Regions from separate parts of the Arthrobacter sp. P1_B4 genome, predicted to be linked through region 2. Evidence: predicted binding sites of a transcription regulator. Region 2 holds the regulator's gene; the other holds the start of a gene.
The links. Region 2 encodes HrcA, which represses chaperone genes, less so after heat shock. Its sites were predicted from a motif close to TTNGCACTCGNNNNNNNCGAGTGCNAA; they were not measured.

Region 1 (9,995 bases), on a different contig from region 2:
GCCCTTAGAGTGGCCGCCGGGCGCCCCGGGACGGCCTTCCAGCGGTTGTTGCTGAGCGTGCATGAGACCAGCGTAACCGCCTGACCCGGACCGGCGGCAGGGTGCGGACCGATAGACTTGGGGCTGCATGTCCGCATGCCGCCGAAGCTCGTACCGCAATGATTGGATACCGCACCCTTGCGAGAATTCACTGCCCGTTTTGCCTCTGCCGAAGAGATTGCCAACTGGGATGCCCACGTCACCGCGAACCCCAACGGCGGCAATCTCCTGCAATCGGAAGCCTTCGCCGAGGTCAAACAGCACTTTGGCTGGAAGCCCTTGCACCTGGTGTACGAGTCGGCCGATTACACGAGCTACAACCTGGTCCTGGAGAAGTCCTTTCCGGTCCTCGGCAAGCTCTGGTACCTGATCAAGGGACCCGACGTGGCGTCTGTCGAGGACATCCCCGGGATCGTCGCGGCTAACGCGGACTTCGTCAAAAGGGCCAAGCTGGGCGTCTTCGCGATCAAGATCGAACCGGATGTTGTCTTGTCCGACGACGCCGCGCGGATCCTTGAGGGCGCCGGCCTGGTCAAGACCCACAACCTGCAGCCGAACGACTCCACGGCGCTGCTCGATATTGCGCCCGAGGAAAACCAGCTGCTGCGCAACCTGCATTCCCGGGGCCGCAACGCCGTGCGCCGCGCCATCCGCGAGGGCGTGGAAGTCCACAACGTCGAGCCCACGGAAGAGAACTTCCGGGCCATGTATGCCCTGATGACCACCACGGTGGAAGCCAAGTCCCAGGTCCGGGTGCGCGAGTACGAGTACTACCGCCAGTTCTGGACCAACTTCCTGGCCCGGGACCAGGGCAGGCTGCTCTTCGTGTACGAAAACGGGGTGCCCTCGGTGGGCGCGTTCGTGATCAACTACGGCCGCAAGGGAACGTACAAGGACGGCGGCTCCCTGCAGAAGCGTGGCCAGTACGGTGACTCGCACCTCGTGCAGTGGACCGCGATCAACCAGGTCAAGGACCTCGGCTGCACCGAATACGACTTCTGCGGCACGCCGCCGAGCCACAAGCTCAAGGACACGTCGAACCCGTTCCATGGGCTGGGGCTCTTCAAGACCAGCTTCAGCAAGACCGTGACCGACTTCGTCGGCTGCTATGACCAGGTTCTGAGCCCGCTGAAGTACAAGGCCTGGATGACGGCGGGGGAGCGCGTCGCACGCCAGGTCTACACCCGGCGCACGGGCCAGCAGTTTTACTAAACCGAGCCAAAGACAATCAAGGTCAGCCAGGACAGTGAGGAGGCCGGAATGAACAACGGAACCGACGGCCACCGCAGGCCACCCACGGACGGCCTGCCCCGGACCCAGCCGATGTCGGCCATGCAGGTGCGCCAGAACGCCGCCGCCAAGAGAATGCTGCGCCGCCTGGTCCAGGGCGAAAACCCGCCCACCGCGCCGATGAGCATCGTCGACCGGCTCGCCGGCAGCCCCTACGCCAACCCGATGATTCAGGTTGGCGGGGTGGATGCCGCAGCCCGCAAGACCATCGATTTCGCCCTGAAGCTGGCCGAATCCATGTTCCGGTACGGGGCCGGCGCCCTCGAAGTCGAGACCAGCATCATCGCCATCACCGCCGCGCTTGGCCTCAAGAACATCGAGGTGGACATCACCAACCAGTCGGTGGCCATCAACTACGCACCCAAGGACCAGACGCCCATCTCACTGCTGCGGGTGGTGCGGTCCTGGACCAACAACTACGCGGGCCTCTCGCAAGTGCACCAGCTGGTGACAGACATCGTGGCCGGCGGCGTCGGCCGCGAGGAAGCCGTGCGCCGGCTTGAGGACATCACCCGCAGCGCCAAGCCGTTCCCGCGGTGGATGGTCACCGTGGCCTTCGGCGTGTTCTCTGCCGTTTTCGTCGGTGTCCTAGGCGGCGGACTGGGCGCCTCGGTCGTCGCGTTCCTCTCCAACCTTCTGGTCAGCCTGCTGGCCCGCCAGCTGGGCCGCTGGCGTACGCCGGACTTCTTCATCACTGCCTCGTGTTCGTTCCTGGTGACCATTATCGCCCTGCTGCTGTGGCGCTTCGGCAGCCCGCTGGGAGTGCAGATTGCCCCCGAAATCGTGGTGGTCGGCGGGATCCTGCTGCTCCTGCCGACGGGACGCTTGGTGTCCTCGGTGCAGGATGCGATCAACGGCTTCCCCGTCACGGCGGCCGGACGGTTCCTGTCCACCATGCTGACTTTCGGGGCGCTGGTCGCCGGCATCGCCGTCGGCTTCGTCGTGGGGGACATGACCGGCATGGATCCCATAGACGTCACCAAAACATTCCCGCCCAAGTATGACTTGTGGGTGATCGTCATCCTGATCGCCATTGCGGTGCTGATGATCGGCATCACGGAACAGACCAGCTGGAAGCTGCTGCTGCCGACTGCGGCCGTGGGGGTGGTGGGCTACCTGGTCCTCATCGGCGGCGACGCCCTGGGCATCGGATCCCGCTTCGCCCCGGCCCTCGCTGCCGTGGTGATCGGCCTGCTGGCCCGCGTCGTGGCCCTCCGGATGGGCGCCCCACAGCTGGTGGTGGCCGTTCCCGCTGCGCTGATCCTGCTCCCCGGGCTCACTATATTCCGGTCGATGTATGTATTGACCATCGAGGAATCGGAGATTCTCATGGGCGCCGGCGGGATGCTCAACGCCGGGGCCATCGTGCTCGGTGTCGCTGCCGGCATCGTGCTCGGCGACACCCTGGCGCGGCCCCTGACGCGGAGCCTGGCGAGCAACGAACGGCGCAGGGCCCGCCGCCGCTAGATCTTGCGAGGAATGCCCGTCCGGGTCCCCTAAGGCGCCGGGTTTCCCCACTTTTGCCGGGACGCGACGGTGTGTCGGCCCGCCGCGCCGGCGTGTCCCGGCGTCGTGGTGGCAAAGGTGGGGAAGCTCCGCAGCGCCAAATCTTGCTCTGCTAGATCTTGCGCCGTTAGAACTTGCGCCGTTAGATCTTGCGCCGTTAGATCTTGCGCCGTTAGATCTTGCCGATGGGGAGCTTCTTCTCCGCCTGGAAGTCGTCCTCCACCCGGCCCTTGGCCCAGTAGCCCGAGAGGGACACCTGGGCCCGCTCCAGCCCGCGCTGCACGTAGAACACGTCCCGGAGGCCCTTCATGTAGCCCCGCTCGCCGTGGGCAAAGACCTGCACCCGGCCCTCGGGCCACTCGGCGTCGCGCACCGCCGTGACCAGCAGTTCGCTCTCACCGGCGGGGGCGCCCCCGCGCAGCAGCCAGCGCAGCTCGACGCCGGCCGGCCCGGCGATGGCCTGGACGTCGGCGTCGCTGTCCACTTCGAGCAGGGCGAGGCCGCGGGCATCCTCCGGCAGGGATTCGATCGCCGCGCCGATGGCCGGCAACGCTGATTCATCGCCGGCAAACAGGTACCAGTCCGCGGCCGGATCCGGGTTGTACCCGCCGCCGGGGCCGGTGAAAGTCAGGCGATCGCCGGGCTGGGCCGAAGCCGCCCAGGGGCCGGCGAGCCCCTCGTCGCCGTGGATCACAAAGTCAATGGCCAGTTCCTGCGCCGCCGGGTCCACCCAGCGGACCGTATAGGTCCGGGTGTGCGGCCACTGACTGCGCGGCATGGTTTCCCGGATGGCCCACAAATCCAGCGGATCCGGGTATTCGACGCCGGGTTGCGGAAAGACGATCTTGACGTACCGGTCCACATAGTCGTTGTTGACGAACCCGGCGAAGCCAGGGCCCCCGGCGATGATCCGGACCATGTACGGGGAGAGCTGCTCCCTGCGCAGGACCGTCAGATCGGTCTGGGGGCGCGAGTTCCGGGTGGCGGTGGTGGCTGCGGGGACGGATGTCATGCAGCTAAGCCTAACCAAGAACCCCCGGCGGGAGCATTGCGCGGAGGCCTGTTACGGCAACGGCGGAAGCTCCCAGTCGACCGTCCCGTTGCCTTGTTCCAGCAGCAGGGCGTTGGCCCGGCTGAAGGGCCGGGACCCGAAGAAGCCGCGCGAGGCCGATAGCGGGCTGGGGTGGGCGCTGGCGATCACGGCGGCGGACCCCAGCAGCGGCCGCACGGACTCGGCATCCTTCCCCCACAGGATCGCCACCAGGGGGGCATGGCCCGCACCGGATACGGACGAGCGGCCGGCGACGGCCCGGATGGCCGCCGCCGTCACGGCCTCCCAGCCTTTGTTCCGGTGCGAGCCCGCCGCGCCGGCACGGACGCTGAGCACCCTGTTGAGCAGCAGTACGCCTTGGTCAGCCCAGTGGCTGAGGTCCCCGTGGACGCGCGGGGGGAAGCCGAGATCGGCCTGAAGTTCCTTGTAGATGTTTGCCAGGCTGCGGGGGATCGGCCGGGTGGCGCCGTCCACGGCGAAGGACAACCCCACGGCGTGCCCCGGCGTCGGATACGGGTCCTGGCCCACCACCAGCACGCGGACGCCGGCCAGGGGCTGCCGGAAAGCCCGCAGCAGGTTTGTCGGCGAGGGCAGTACACCATGCCCGGCGGCCACTTCGCCTGCGACAAAGGCGAGGGCTTCGCGCAACTGCGCCTCCACCGGCGCCAGCGGCTCCGCCCAGTCCGGAGCAACCAGCGCGTCCAGCGGCCGGCGGGCCAGGTCCGCGAAGCTGAGGGTGTCCGCGGCTGCGGGCTCCAGCTCGAACAGCGCGTCGGGTTCACTGGCGGGGTCAGACTCGGCATCAAACACAACACCCATTCTTCCCCAGCTGCGGCCCGTTTCTGCGCCCGCCCGAATGACAACCCTGTCATTCGGCCGTAGCATGGGGACTGACTTTTTACCGGATCCAGCCAGGTTTTTTGGAATCAGCCAGGGAGTGTGTCGTGGCCGAAACAGCGCAAGAGCACGTGCTCGCGGGGGATTCTGCTGTCTTCCCAACCGCCGGCGCGAGTCCGGACGGGGTGTCGGCGGAGTCTGCGCTGAGCGCCCGCGACCAGCAGATGCTGGCCTTGGAACGGCAATGGTGGAAGTACGCCGGGGCCAAGGAACAGGCCATCCGTGAGCTGTTCGATCTGTCCGCCACGCACTACTACCAGATCCTCAATGCCCTCATCGATACCGAGGATGCGCTGGCCCACGATCCCATGCTGGTCAAGAGATTGCGTAGACTACGTACATCACGCCAACGTGCCCGCACTGCCCGTCGTCTGGGAACAGATTCGTAAAGTCGCGTCACGAGCAGCCGGATGCGCACGTCCTGTTGCGTCCGTTCCGGCCTCGGGCACCCCGTATGAAATCAGCAAGGACGTCGTTTTACCATGACCAAATACGCTCGGGATGAATTTGATCGGGTCCCGGAGACCTCTGCCCGGCAGGGAGTCCACCGGGCCGTCGCGGCATCGCGGCGGCGGAGCCTGGCGCCGATCCTGGCGGCCGGCTGCGTAGCCCTGGCCATCGGCCTGGTGGCCTTCCTGATCCTGCCGAAGCTCGGCTTCTCCGCAGGCCAGGCCGCGGCCGTGACCGCCGGTGGCAGCCCGTCCGCATCTGCCAGCAGCAGCCCGTCCGCCACGAGCACCGTGAGCCCCAGCCCCACGCCGACCAGCCCGGACCCGGCCGGCACGGACGCCGCCGCCGCGCCGGCGGCTTCGCCGTCAGCTACGCCGAGCGCCACAGCCGCCGCTGTCGACAAGACGCAGCCGGTGACGATCTACAACGCGACCACCACCGCCGGCCTAGCCACCCGCGTCGGCGGCACCGTCACCTCCGACGGCTGGGTCCTGGGCGAGACAGGCAACTGGGGCGGTGTCCCGCAACAGACGTCCGTGATCTTCTACAGCGGCATCGAGCAGAAGGACAATGCGGAGGCACTCGGAGCCCTCCTCGGCGTGGACACCCTCGTGGACTCTGCCGAGTTCAACATGCCCCTTGTCGTCGTGCTCGGCCCCGGCTACCAGTAGCCAATCCGGTTACGCCTCAATAACTATTAGGCGGCGGCCCTGCCCGCCGCCGGCGTTCCTGGGGGACGCTGTGGGTACAGTATCTGCGGATTTCTCTTCGCAGTCCGCGGCGCACACCGAGGTGGGCCGCACGCAAGCTAGCTGAAAGTGTGGACACCATGGCACTGGGAACCGTCAAATGGTTCAACGCCGAAAAGGGCTACGGCTTCATCTCCGTGGACGGTTCCGAGAACGACGTCTTCGTGCACTGGTCCGCGATCGTCGGGGAAGGCTACCGCGCCCTGGACGAGGGCCAGCGGGTGGAACTGGAAGTCGGCGAGGGCGAAAAGGGCCCGCAGGCCGAAAGCGTCCGGCCCGCCTAGTGGTACTGGCTGCCGTCACGAACGCCCCAAGGAACGCGGCCGGGCGCCGCGGAGGACATTTGCCGTTGGGCCGCGCCCTGGCGGCGGGCARAGTAGCGGCCCTGGCCCTGACGGGCTGCCTGGGCCCCGCGGGCAGCGCCCGCGTGGCCAGCGCGGACGCCAGCGGTGACGGCACCCTGCGCATCGGCCTGATCCTGGACAACACCGGCAAGCAGAACTTCCTCAACGCTTCCGAGCTCGCGGCGGCCAAACTTGCCGTCAAGGAGATCAACGCTGCCGGCGGGCACAAAGGCAAACCGGTGGAGCTGCTGCCGGAAACCATCAGCACGGACACCGCCGCCCAGGCGAAAGCGCTGGTTGCCGCCAAGGCCGACGTCGTGATCGGCCCGACCGATTCCAGCCGTGCCCCGGCCGCCATCGACGTGCTGGCCAACGCCAAGGTGGCCGTGATCTCCCCTGCCAACACCGCCGCCGGGCTCAGCAATTACAAGAGCGGCGGCTACTATTTCCGCACCTCGGCCGCCGACACCGCCCAGGCCTCCGTCCTCGCCAAACTGGTCAAAGACGGCGGCGCCAGGACCCTGGCGGTGCTGCATGAGGAAGGCGACTACGGCAAAGACGTCGCCGCCGCCGTCGGCGGTGCGGCGAAACAGTCCGGACTCGAAGTCGTGGCGGACGCGGAGTTCACCCCCGGCCAGGCGCAGCAGGCTGTCGCCGCCGCTAAGGCCGCCAACCCCGACGCCGTCATCCTGGTCTCGCGCGACGGCGCACAGGGCGCCATCGCCGAGCTGAACAACGCCGGCCTCGCCGGCAAGAAGCTGGTCCTCAGCGACGGAGCAGTCAGCAAGTACGGCGCTGGCCTGGGCGCCCGGGCGCTCGAGGGTGCACGCGGGATCCTGCCCGGCGTGTTTCCCTCCGCCGCCTTCCAGGCGGACCTCGTGGCCGTTGATCCCGGGCTGAAGGACATGGTGTTCGCCGCCGAGACGTACGACGCCGTCGTCCTGGCCGCCGTCGCCGCCGCCGCAGCAGAGGACGACGCCGGGACCTCCATCGCAGCGTCCCTCGTCGCGGTCTCCGGCGGAACCCCCGCGGCAGGCGGAACGGGGGCCGGCGGCAGCCAGCCGCCCAGCGAGTCATGCACGAGCTACAAGGACTGCGTCGGCGTCCTCCGGGCAGGCCAGCGGCCCGACTACGACGGCCAGTCCGGACGGATCAACTTTGATGCCCACGGCGACATCACCGAAGCGAACTACATGGTTTCGACTTACGGCGAGGACAACCTGCCCACGGTGGACGGCACGGAAGCCGCGAGCAGCAGCGGCGGCTGATCGCTCGTAGCGTATTGTGCCCGCGTGGCGGCCGGTTCCGGCCGACCACTGCTTGCACTCTCCCCGGGGGAGTGCTAATTATTGATTTAGCACTCCAGCGCACTGACTGCTAACACGACGCCCGGTCCGCCCGGCCGCGAAGTGGGACAGCCGGTCCAGGAGCTAAAGAAACACCTTGCTGGGGTGAGATCCCGGACCCGGCGGCATACAGAGGCCGCGGGGTAGGGATCGTCCGTCGCGGGCACCACAGCGAAGGTTCATTCTTAACGACTGTCCCGAAAGGACTACTGCCGTTATGGCCAAGATCATTGCATTTGATGAAGAGGCACGCCGCGGTCTTGAGCGGGGCCTGAACATCCTCGCCGACGCCGTCAAGGTCACCCTCGGCCCGCGGGGACGCAACGTCGTCCTCGAAAAGAAGTGGGGCGCCCCCACGATCACCAACGATGGTGTTTCCATCGCCAAGGAGATCGAGCTGGACGATCCCTACGAAAAGATCGGCGCCGAGCTGGTCAAGGAAGTTGCCAAGAAGACGGATGACGTCGCAGGCGACGGCACCACCACGGCAACCGTGCTGGCACAGGCCCTGGTCAAGGAAGGCCTGCGCAACGTAGCGGCCGGCGCTGACCCGCTGTCCCTCAAGCGCGGCATCGAGAAGGCTGTTGACGCGGTCACCATCGAGCTCCTGGCCTCCGCCAAGGAAATCGAGACCAAGGAAGAGATCGCCGCCACCGCGTCCATCTCCGCCGGCGACAACGAGATCGGCGCCCTGATCGCCGAAGCCCTCGACAAGGTCGGCAAGGAAGGCGTCATCACCGTCGAGGAGTCGAACACGTTCGGCCTCGAGCTGGAGCTGACCGAAGGCATGCGCTTCGACAAGGGCTACATCTCCGCCTACTTCGTCACCGACGCCGAGCGCCAGGAAACGGTCCTTGAGGATCCGTACATCCTGATCGTCAACTCCAAGATCTCCAACGTCAAGGAACTGGTTGCTGTCCTGGAAAAGGTCATGCAGTCCAACAAGCCGCTGCTGATCATTGCCGAAGACATCGAGGGCGAGGCCCTGGCCACCCTGATCGTCAACAAGATCCGTGGCACCTTCAAGTCCGTCGCCGTCAAGGCTCCGGGCTTCGGCGACCGCCGCAAGGCGCAGCTGGCCGACATCGCCATCCTCACCGGTGGCCAGGTCATTTCCGAGGAAGTCGGCCTCAAGCTTGAGACCGCCGGACTCGAACTCCTTGGCAAGGCCCGCAAGGTTGTTGTCACCAAGGACGAGACCACCATCGTCGAGGGTGCAGGCGACGCCGACCAGATCGCCGGCCGCGTGTCCCAGATCCGCGCCGAGATCGAGAACTCCGATTCCGACTACGACCGCGAGAAGCTGCAGGAGCGCCTGGCCAAGCTGGCCGGCGGCGTTGCAGTCATCAAGGCCGGCGCCGCAACCGAGGTCGAGCTCAAGGAACGCAAGCACCGCATTGAGGACGCCGTCCGCAACGCCAAGGCTGCTGTCGAAGAGGGCATCGTCGCCGGCGGTGGCGTTGCCCTGATCCAGGCCGGCGCCAAGGCATTCGCGAACCTGCAGCTCTCCGGTGACGAAGCAACGGGCGCGAACATCGTCCGCGTTGCCATCGACGCCCCGCTGAAGCAGATCGCCTTCAACGCCGGCCTCGAGCCCGGCGTCGTCGTGGACAAGGTCCGCGGCCTGCCCGCAGGCCACGGCCTCAACGCCGCCACCGGCGAGTACGTCGACCTGCTGGCCGCCGGCATCAACGACCCGGTCAAGGTAACCCGCTCTGCCCTGCAGAACGCGGCTTCCATCGCCGGCCTGTTCCTCACCACCGAGGCCGTTGTAGCCGACAAGCCCGAGAAGGGTGGCGCCCCGATGGGCGGCGGCGACGACATGGGCGGCATGGGCGGCATGGGCGGTTTCTAACCACCCGCGCCAGCCATTACCGGCTGTTCGACGACGGCGGTCCCACCTTCGGGTGGGGCCGCCGTCGCCGGTTAAGCGCGGTCCCTGGCCAAGGAGCGTCGGTGGGCGTCGGCGGGTTCTGGCAGGATAGGTCAGTGACGATTACAGCAGCGGCCGACGGTTCGGCCTTAGGAAATCCCGGCCCGGCCGGCTGGGCCTGGTACGTGAATGACGACTGCTGGCGGGCCGGCGGATGGCCCCACGGCACGAACAACCAGGGCGAACTGATGGCGGTGCTGGACCTGTTCCGGGCAACGGCGCACATGCCCGGGGAAGACCTGCTGATCCTCTGCGACAGCCAGTACGTCATCAACGCCGTGACCAAGTGGATGCCCGGCTGGAAACGCAAGGGCTGGCGCAAGGCAGACGGCAAGCCGGTGCTGAACGTGGACCTCCTCAAGGACATCGACCAGGCGCTCGTGGGCCGCA
Region 2 (8,872 bases):
CGCGGAACGCGGGGCGTAAGACGAAGGGACAGCGGCATCAGGAAGCGTGGAGTTCAGCAGCCATCGGCGGGGCGCGTCCGCCGCGTCGCGCTGGCGTTGGCGCTGCCTGCCGTGCTCGTCCTGTCCGGCTGTGTGGCGACGCCGCAGAGCGGCATCACAAATTCCAGCAGCCCATCTGAGCTCATTCCCGCCCCGGCGTCGGGCGCCCCCACCACGAGCGCACCGCTCGAGACTGCCCAGACGTCGAACAAGGCTCCGGTGTATTGGATCGGCCGGGCCAATGACAACGCATTTCTCTACCGCGAGTTCCGCGACGTTCCGGATCAGGACAATCCCGTCACCCGCGCCCTGCGGGTCATGATGTCGCAGAAGCCCTTGGACCCGGATTTTTTCACGCCCTGGCAAAATCCGAAGAAGCTGGCGACGTCGATTTCCGGCAAGAACGTCATCACGGTGGATGTCTCCGCTGATGCCTTCAACAGCAACGTGGATGCGGCCATGGCCGAGCGCGCCATCCAGCAGCTCGTCTACACGGCGACAGCTGCCGCGGCCAGCGCCGGCCTCATCGATGCCGGACAGCAGGTCCAGGTGGTTGTGCTGGTGGACGGTCACACCGACTACGTCGCCTTCAACCATGTCCGCCTGGGCGAGCCGACGTCCCGCAGCGCCGGGATGGTGGCACCAGTGTGGATCATTGATCCGCAGGAGGGCACGTCCGTGGCCGACGGTTCGGTCAAGATCAGTGGCCGCAGCACCGTCCAGGGCGGGAAGCTCCGCTGGGCGATCCTCAAGGTTGACGGCGACGGCGACAACGCCAAGACCGCGTATCTTAACGGCAGCGCGACGGCCTCCGCCGATGCAGCCCGGCCCGGGCTGTTCACCTTGTCCGTGAACCTCGGCCCGGGCAATTACGAGGTCCGGGTGTCCCAGGTGGACGCATCCGACAGCGCCAAGGAAGTATTCCAGGACACCCGCGGGTTTACGGTCAAATAGCCGTCACCTCAACAAGGCATCACGTCACCTGCGGCGACGGCTGCCGCAGGTCACCAGCGGCCGAGGATGTCGCTGGCCAGCACGGTGGCGGCGGGCCCGGCCGTGGACGAACGCAGCACATGGTGCCCCAAAAGGGCCGTAACTGCGCCGGCGCCGCAAAGCCGGGTCACCTCCCGCGGGCTGATGCCGCCTTCCGGACCCACGATCAGCAGGACCTCACGGGATCCGGCAGCGTCTGCCACAACCTCGCCGGGACCAACACTTTCCAGCCAGGCCTCGAGTACCTGCCGCAGCGGGCGCACGGCGTCTTCATGCAGGATAACGGCGAGGTCTGCCGCCGCTACCGCCGTCTGCAGCCCGGCGCCGTCGACGGCGGCCCGGACCTCGGGAATCCATGCCCGGCGCGCCTGCTTGGCAGCTGCTGTCACCACCGACTGCCACTTGGCATGCGCCTTCGCGGCCCGCTCCGCCTTCCACCGCACAATGGACCGCTCGGCCTGCCAGGGAATGACGGCGTCGATGCCCAACTCGGTCGCGGTCTCGGCCGCCAGTTCATCGCGGTCGCCCTTGGCAAGGGCCTGGACCAGGACCAGCCGTGTTCCGGGCCGTAGTTCCTCAGCCAGGCCCACGCATTCGACGGTCAGCTCCCCAGCAGCGACGGCTGTCACGGTGCCGGTCAGGCGCTTGCCGGCGCCGTCCGCGATGTCGACGGCTTCGCCGACGCCGATCCGTTTGACTGTGACGGCGTGGCGGGCCTCGGTGCCCCCGAGGACGAAGGCCGAGCCGGGGACCTGCTGGTCCAGGGTGCCTGGGGCGGTGAAGAAGACCGGGTTGCTCACCGCTACAGGTTACCGAGCCGGTCCCGCAGTTTGGCGAAGACGCCGCCGCTGGCCGCGAGCTTTCCTTCCGTGAGGTGCTCGCCGCGGTGCTTGGCCAGCTGACGGAGAAGTTCTTCCTGGACGTGATCGAGCTTGACCGGTGTTTCCACCTGCAGGTGCACCTTCAGATCACCGCGGCCGTGGCCGCGCAGGTGCGTGACGCCGAGACCGCGAAGGGTGATGATCTCGCCGGACTGGGTGCCGGCCTTGACATCGATCTCCTGCTGTCCGTCGAAGGTGTCGAGGGATATTTCGGTGCCGAGCGCGGCCGCCGTCATGGGAATGTTGAGGCTCGCGTGGAGGTCATCGCCCTCGCGCACGTAAGTGGCGTCGTTGTTGACCCGGATCTCCACGTACAGGTCCCCGGCGGGGCCGCCGGCGGGGCCTGCCTCGCCCTGGCCGGACAGCTGGATGCGGGTGCCGGTGGCCACGCCGGCCGGGACCTTGACGGTGAGGGAGCGGCGGCTGCGGATCCGGCCCTGGCCGCTGCATTCGTTGCACGGGTCCTTGATGACGGTGCCGAAGCCCTCGCAAGACCCGCAGGGGGCGGACGTCATGACCTGGCCCAGGATGGACCGCACGGCGCGCTGGACCTGACCGCTGCCGCCACAGATGTCGCAGCGGACCGGGTGGGTGCCTTCCCGGCAGCAGGACCCCTCGCAGGTGGGGCAGATGACGGCCGTGTCGACCTCGAGCTTTTTGTTCACGCCGAACACCGCATCGCGGAGGTCGATCCGGACGCTGATCAGCGCGTCCTGGCCGCGGCGGACCCGGGACGACGGGCCGCCCTGGCCGCCACCGGCGCCGAAGAAGGTCTCGAAGATGTCCTGGAAGGCGAAGCCCTGGCCCGAGTAGCTGCCGCCGCCGAACCCGTTGTCGGTACCGTTCTCGTTGCCCGTGGTGTCATAGACCCGGCGCTTCTGCGGATCGGAGAGGACCTCGTAGGCGTGCGTGACGGCCTTGAACCTGTCCGAGGCGTCCTCCCCGGGGTTCACGTCCGGGTGCAGGGTCCGGGCCAGTTTCCGGTAGGCCTTCTTGATCTCCTCCCCCGATGCGTCGCGGGAGACTCCAAGAACGTCGTAGTGGCTGCTCAAAGTGTGTATCTCTTCCTTGTTGTACTGCCTGTGGGGCACTGCCTGTGGGGCAAGAAGTCGTATTCGGTCCCGGGCCTGTCAGGGGCCCAGGATCCTCGAAAGGTAGCGGGCCACCGCTCGGACGGCGGCCATGGTGGTGGGATAGTCCATCCGGGTGGGCCCAAGCACGCCGACCTTGGCCGTGGCGTCCGGCCCGTAGGCGGTGGCCACGACCGAGGCCTCGGCGAGACCGTCGTAGGGGTTTTCCCGGCCGATGCTGACGGTCACACCGCGCGGGTCTTCGGCCATTTCGCTGAGCAGGCGGAGCATGACCACCTGTTCCTCGAGGGCCTCCAGCACGGGGCCGATGCTGAGCGGGAAGTCCACATTGGAGCGGGCCAGGTTGGCGGTGCCGGCCATGACCATGCGCTCTTCACGGCTGCTCGTGGCCAGGGCCTCAAGGCCGCGGGCCAGCGCCTGGGCTGCTCCGCGCCGCGCGGGCGGGCCGCCGGCAACGACGGCGGGCAGCAGCTGCGGCATCAGGCTCAGCGGTGTACCGGACAGGCTGGCCAGAAAGCTGGTCCGCAATTCCGCCAGCGCGTCGTCGGGAATGTCCTGCCCGACGTCGATCACGCGCTGCTCCACTTTGCCCGTGTCCGCGATCAGGACCGCCAGCACTTTCCGGGGCGCCAGCAGCACGAACTCGATGTGCCGCACCCGGGCGCGGCTGCGCAGCGGATACTGCACGACGGCGACCTGGTTGGTCAGGTGCGAGAGGAGCCTCACGGTCCGGTCAAGGATGTCGTCGAGGTCCTCGGATCCTTCCAGCAGCGCCTGGATGGCCCGGCGCTCGGCCGGCGACAACGGCTTCACCGCTGAGATCTGGTCGACGAACAGCCGGTAGCCCTTGTCGGTGGGGATCCGGCCGGCGCTCGTGTGCGGTGCCGTGATCAGGCCCTCGTCTTCCAGCGCCGCCATGTCATTTCGGATCGTGGCGCTCGAGACGCCGAGATGGTGCCGTTCAACGAGCGCTTTGGAACCAACGGGCTCACGCGAATGGACGTAGTCCTCCACGATGGCGCGCAGCACTTCGAGTTTGCGCGGTTCGCTCACGCTCCACCTCCTGTCGACTGTCCCGCAGCCGGTGCCACTCCCCTCGCCCGTCCGGGTCCACAAATGGTGCACGGACGGCCCGCCACAGGACAAGGGTTAGCACTCGACATGCCTAAGTGCTAACCAGTCTAATATGAGTCGCCGCGTTGTTAGCATTGGATTCGCTCCAGGCGTGGCCCGCGGGAACGCGATTCCCGTCACGCCGGCGCCGAGACCGTGGCAGCCGCTGCCGTTGCCGCGTCGTCGCGGTCCGGTTCCGGCCCCCGGAGAGTTCCACCGACCGCCCGTACATTCCGAGTGCAAAGTTAGCGTGTAGAGATGTCGTACCAGAACTGGGGACCCCAGGACCTGTCCGCCCCCGCCAAGACCCAGTTGCCGGAAGTCCCGGTGGAACGCGGGATGGTCCTCGAGGAGGTCCAGTCCGGTTGGGTGGGCGCCGTCACCCGGGTGGAGAAGTCCGGCGGCATGCACGTGGTGGCGCTGGAGGACCGGCGGGGCAAGTCGCGGTCCTTCCGCCTCGGCTTCGGCTTCCTCTTGGACGGCCAGCCCATCCGCCTGATGCCGCCGGCCCCGAAGAAGACGGCACCGGCCGCCGGGGCCGGCCGTACGGCGTCGGGCTCGGTGCGGGTGGCGGGGCAGCGCGCACAGGTGGCCAAGGCCAGCCGCATCTGGGTGGAAGGAAAGCACGACGCCGAGCTGGTGGAGAAAGTGTGGGGCGATGACCTCCGGGTGGAGGGCATCGTCGTCGAGCCCCTGCACGGCATTGACGACCTCGCGGCCGCCGTGGCGGACTTCGGCCCGGGCCCTGGCCGGCGCCTCGGCGTGCTGGTAGACCACCTCGTGGCCGACTCCAAGGAGTCGCGGATCGCCGACGCCGTCATGGCCTCACCGGGCGCCGCCGGCAACGTCCTGATTGTGGGGCACCCTTACGTGGACGTGTGGCAGGCCATCCGGCCCGCGGTCCTGGGGATCGAGCAGTGGCCCGTGATCCCCCGCGGCACGGACTGGAAGACCGGGATCCTGATGGCTTTCGGCTGGCCCCACTCCACAAAGGAGGACATCGGCCTCGGCTGGCAGAAACTTCTGGGGGCTGTCCGCAGCTACGCTGATCTGGAGGCGTCGTTGCTCGGCCGCGTGGAAGAGGTCATTGACTTCCTCACCGTGCCCTAGTCCGCCGCGGCGGCCGCCCCTGATCTCCATTTCCGGGCCCGAGCAAGTATTCTTGAAACGGCGGCCGCGCTTCTAGTGCGGTCCCGGCTATTTCAGGCACAACCCAGGCAGCAACGCATCACCGCAATCCGAAGGGCTACACCGTGGCAGATAACGCACGCGAACACACGGGCAATCAGGCTGGCCATGGCCAGCCCCCGTACCATGGCGTTCCGGCAAACGCGCTGCCGCTGACGGCCAGCGAGGACCGCCAGTGGGCCACGCTCGCGCACTTTGGCGGCATCCTGGGCTGCGTGCCGTCGCTGCTGATCTACCTCATCTTCAAGGACCGCGGCCCGTTCACGGCACAGGAATCCAAGGAAGCCCTCAATTTCACGCTGCCGCCGACGCTCGCCGCGGTGCTGGCCAATTTACTGGTCTTCATCCCGGTGGTGGGCAACCTCTTCGCCGTGCTCGCCACGGTGATCTGGATCGCCGTGACGTGCTTCTCGGTGGCGGCCGGCATCCACGTCAACCGCGGCCAGCCGCACCGTTACGAGTTCAACCTGCGCTGGATCAAATAGCCGGCCCGGACCCAAGCAAGAGAGCCGGCCGCCGCCCGTCAGGGGCAGCGGCCGGCTCTCTTTTGTGCGGCAGGGTGTTGTGGCCGCTGATGCGGCAGCCAACTAGTGGAGGCTTTGCCCGGCAGACTAGTCCGGCAGGATCCTGCGGACGACGGCGTCAGCCAGCAGCCGGCCCTTAAGCGTGAGAATGAGGCGGCCTTTGAAAGCCGCTGCGGGGTCCACGAGGCCGTCCGCGATCAGCCCTGCGACAGCGTGCCTGCCGGTGTCCCCCAGGCCGCCGAGGCTTGGGATGTCGAGTCCGGAATTGAGCCGGGCCTCGAGCATGACCCGTTCCACGTTGCGGGTCTCGGAGTCCAGCGTTTCGCGTCCGGCGGCGGGTGAAGCGCCGGCGCCGAGGCGGTTGGCGTAGGCGGTGGGGTGCTTGACGTTCCACCAGCGGACGCCGCCCACATGCGAGTGTGCCCCCGGCCCGATGCCCCACCAGTCGTCCCCGCGCCAGTAGGCGAGGTTGTGCCGGCAGGCCTGTTCGGGGGTGCGGGACCAGTTGCTGACCTCGTACCAGTTGAGCCCGGAGGCGGACATCAGTTCGTCGGCGAGTTCGTACTTGGCGGCGTGGTCGTCGTCGTCGATTTCCGGCACTTCGCCACGGCGGATCTGCGCGGCAAGCTTGGTGCCGTCTTCAACGATCAGGGCATAGGCGCTGATGTGGTCGGGGGCGTAGGACAGTGCGGTCTCGAGCGAGTAGCGCCAGTCCTCCAGCGACTCCCCCGGCGTCCCGTATATGAGGTCGAGGCTGACCGAGAGCCCGGCATTACGCGCCCACTGCACCACCTCGGGCACCCGGCTGGGCGTGTGGGTGCGGTCCAGGACCTTCAGGACGTGCGGCACGGCCGACTGCATGCCGAACGAAACGCGGGTGAACCCGGCGTCGGCCAGCAACTGCAGGGATGCGGGCGTGACGGAATCGGGGTTCGCCTCGGTGGTCACCTCGGCGCCGGGCTGCAGTCCCCAGGCGTCGATCGCGGCGGTGAGGATGCGCGCCAGGTCCTCCGCCGGCAGCAGCGTGGGCGTGCCGCCGCCGAAGAAGACCGTGCTGAGGGGACGGCCGGGCAGGCCGCTGCCCTTCAGGGCCGCGGCGGCGAACTCCACTTCCGCGATCGCTGTGGCGGCGTAGGCGTCCTGGGAGGCCCCGCCGCCCAGCTCGGTGGCGGTGTAGGTGTTGAAATCGCAGTACCCGCAGCGGACCGCGCAGAACGGGATGTGCACGTACAGCCCAAAAGCGCGCTGATCGGCGCCCTCGCCCGCCTGTGCGGGCAGCAGCCCGTCTGCCGGCGCCGGATCGCCGAGGGGAAGAACGCTAGGCACGGGCCCGGCCTGCCGATACTGCACCAACAGTCATTACCTGCACCGTTACTTCTTGGCCTTGTCCTTGGACTCGTCCGTTGTCAGCGCGGCGATGAAAGCCTCCTGCGGCACCTCGACGCGGCCCACCATCTTCATGCGCTTCTTGCCTTCCTTCTGCTTTTCCAGCAGCTTGCGCTTTCGGGTGATGTCACCGCCGTAGCACTTGGCAAGGACGTCCTTGCGGATGGCGCGGATGCTTTCGCGGGCGATGATCCTGGAGCCGATGGCGGCCTGGATGGGCACCTCAAACTGCTGGCGCGGGATGAGTTCACGCAGCTTGCCGGTCATCATCACGCCGTAGGCGTAGGCCTTGTCGCGGTGGGTGATGGCGGAGAACGCATCAACCTGTTCGCCCTGGAGCATGATGTCCACCTTGACCAGGTCGGCCACCTGCTCGCCGTCGGCCTTCCAGTCCAGTGACCCGTAGCCGCGGGTCTTGGATTTGAGGATGTCGAAGAAATCGAAGACGATTTCGGCCAGCGGCAGGCGGTAGCGGATTTCCACCCGGTCCTCGGAGAGGTAGTCCATGCCGCCCATGACGCCGCGGCGGCTCTGGCACAGCTCCATGATGGCGCCGACAAACTCGTTCGGCGCAAGGATGGTGGCGGACACCATCGGCTCACGGACCTCAGCGATCTTGCCGGTGGGGTATTCGCTGGGGTTGGTGACGTGGACGACCTTCTTGTCCTCCAGCGTGACCTCGTATTCCACGTTGGGCGCGGTGGAAATGAGGTCCAGGTTGTATTCGCGTTCGAGCCGCTCGCGGGTGATTTCCAGGTGCAGCAGGCCCAGGAATCCCACGCGGAAGCCGAAGCCCAGCGCGGCGGACGTTTCGGGCTCGTACACCAGTGCGGCGTCGTTGAGCATCAGCTTCTCCAGCGCATCGCGGAGCACCGGATAGTCCGTGCCGTCGAGCGGATACAGGCCGGAGAAGACCATCGGCTTGGCGTCCGCGTAGCCGGGGAGGGACTCCGTGGCGGGCTTGGCCAGGTTGGTGACGGTGTCGCCCACCTTGGACAGGCGGACGTCCTTCACACCGGTGATGAGGTAGCCGACCTCGCCGACGCCAAGGCCCTTGGAGGGGGTGGGTTCCGGGGAGCTCACACCAATCTCAAGGAGCTCGTGCGTGGCACGGGTGGACATCATCTGGATGCGTTCACGCGGGTGCAGCATGCCGTCGACGACGCGGACGTAGGTGACCACACCGCGGTAGGTGTCGTAGACCGAGTCGAAGATCATGGCCCGGGCGGGGGCGTTCGGGTCGCCCACCGGTGCCGGCAGGTCGCGGACGATCTTGTCCAGCAGGACCTCGACGCCCATGCCGGTCTTGCCGGAGACGCGGAGCACGTCGTCGGGGTCGCCGCCGATCAGGTTGGCGAGTTCCGCCGCGTATTTCTCGGGCTGGGCTGCCGGGAGGTCGATCTTGTTCAGGACCGGGATGATGGTGAGGTTGTTTTCCATCGCCAGGTAGAGGTTGGCGAGGGTCTGGGCCTCGATGCCCTGGGCCGCGTCCACCAGCAGGATCGCGCCTTCGCAGGCCGCGAGCGAGCGGGAGACCTCGTACGTGAAGTCGACGTGCCCGGGGGTGTCGATCATGTTCAGCGCGTAGCTGGTGCCGTCGAGTTCCCAGGGCATGCGGACGGCCTGGGATTTGATGGTGATGCCGCGTTCGCGCTCA

Region 1: the regulator HrcA is predicted to act here: its motif matches at 7,681-7,707, upstream of groL (chaperonin GroEL).

What each region holds. Positions count from the first base shown of each region.
Region 1 covers NZ_JBFTZW010000027.1:26,956-36,950, reverse strand. The annotation lists gene AC1D1W_RS11340 (TspO/MBR family protein) at 1-63, opposite strand, end outside; gene AC1D1W_RS11335 (lipid II:glycine glycyltransferase FemX) at 178-1,251, shown strand; gene AC1D1W_RS11330 (threonine/serine exporter family protein) at 1,300-2,796, shown strand; gene AC1D1W_RS11325 (siderophore-interacting protein) at 3,008-3,847, opposite strand; gene AC1D1W_RS11320 (uracil-DNA glycosylase) at 3,899-4,705, opposite strand; gene AC1D1W_RS11315 (DUF3263 domain-containing protein) at 4,909-5,172, shown strand; gene AC1D1W_RS11310 (LytR C-terminal domain-containing protein) at 5,266-5,904, shown strand; gene AC1D1W_RS11305 (cold-shock protein) at 6,063-6,266, shown strand; gene AC1D1W_RS11300 (ABC transporter substrate-binding protein) at 6,326-7,594, shown strand; gene groL (chaperonin GroEL) at 7,890-9,527, shown strand; gene AC1D1W_RS11290 (RNase H family protein) at 9,662-9,995, shown strand, end outside.
Region 2 covers NZ_JBFTZW010000022.1:2,084-10,955, forward strand. The annotation lists gene AC1D1W_RS10250 (GerMN domain-containing protein) at 112-993, shown strand; gene AC1D1W_RS10255 (16S rRNA (uracil(1498)-N(3))-methyltransferase) at 1,044-1,832, opposite strand; gene dnaJ (molecular chaperone DnaJ) at 1,835-2,965, opposite strand; gene hrcA (heat-inducible transcriptional repressor HrcA) at 3,044-4,057, opposite strand; gene AC1D1W_RS10270 (DUF3097 domain-containing protein) at 4,376-5,227, shown strand; gene AC1D1W_RS10275 (DUF4870 domain-containing protein) at 5,371-5,790, shown strand; gene hemW (radical SAM family heme chaperone HemW) at 5,917-7,155, opposite strand; gene lepA (translation elongation factor 4) at 7,201-8,872, opposite strand, start outside.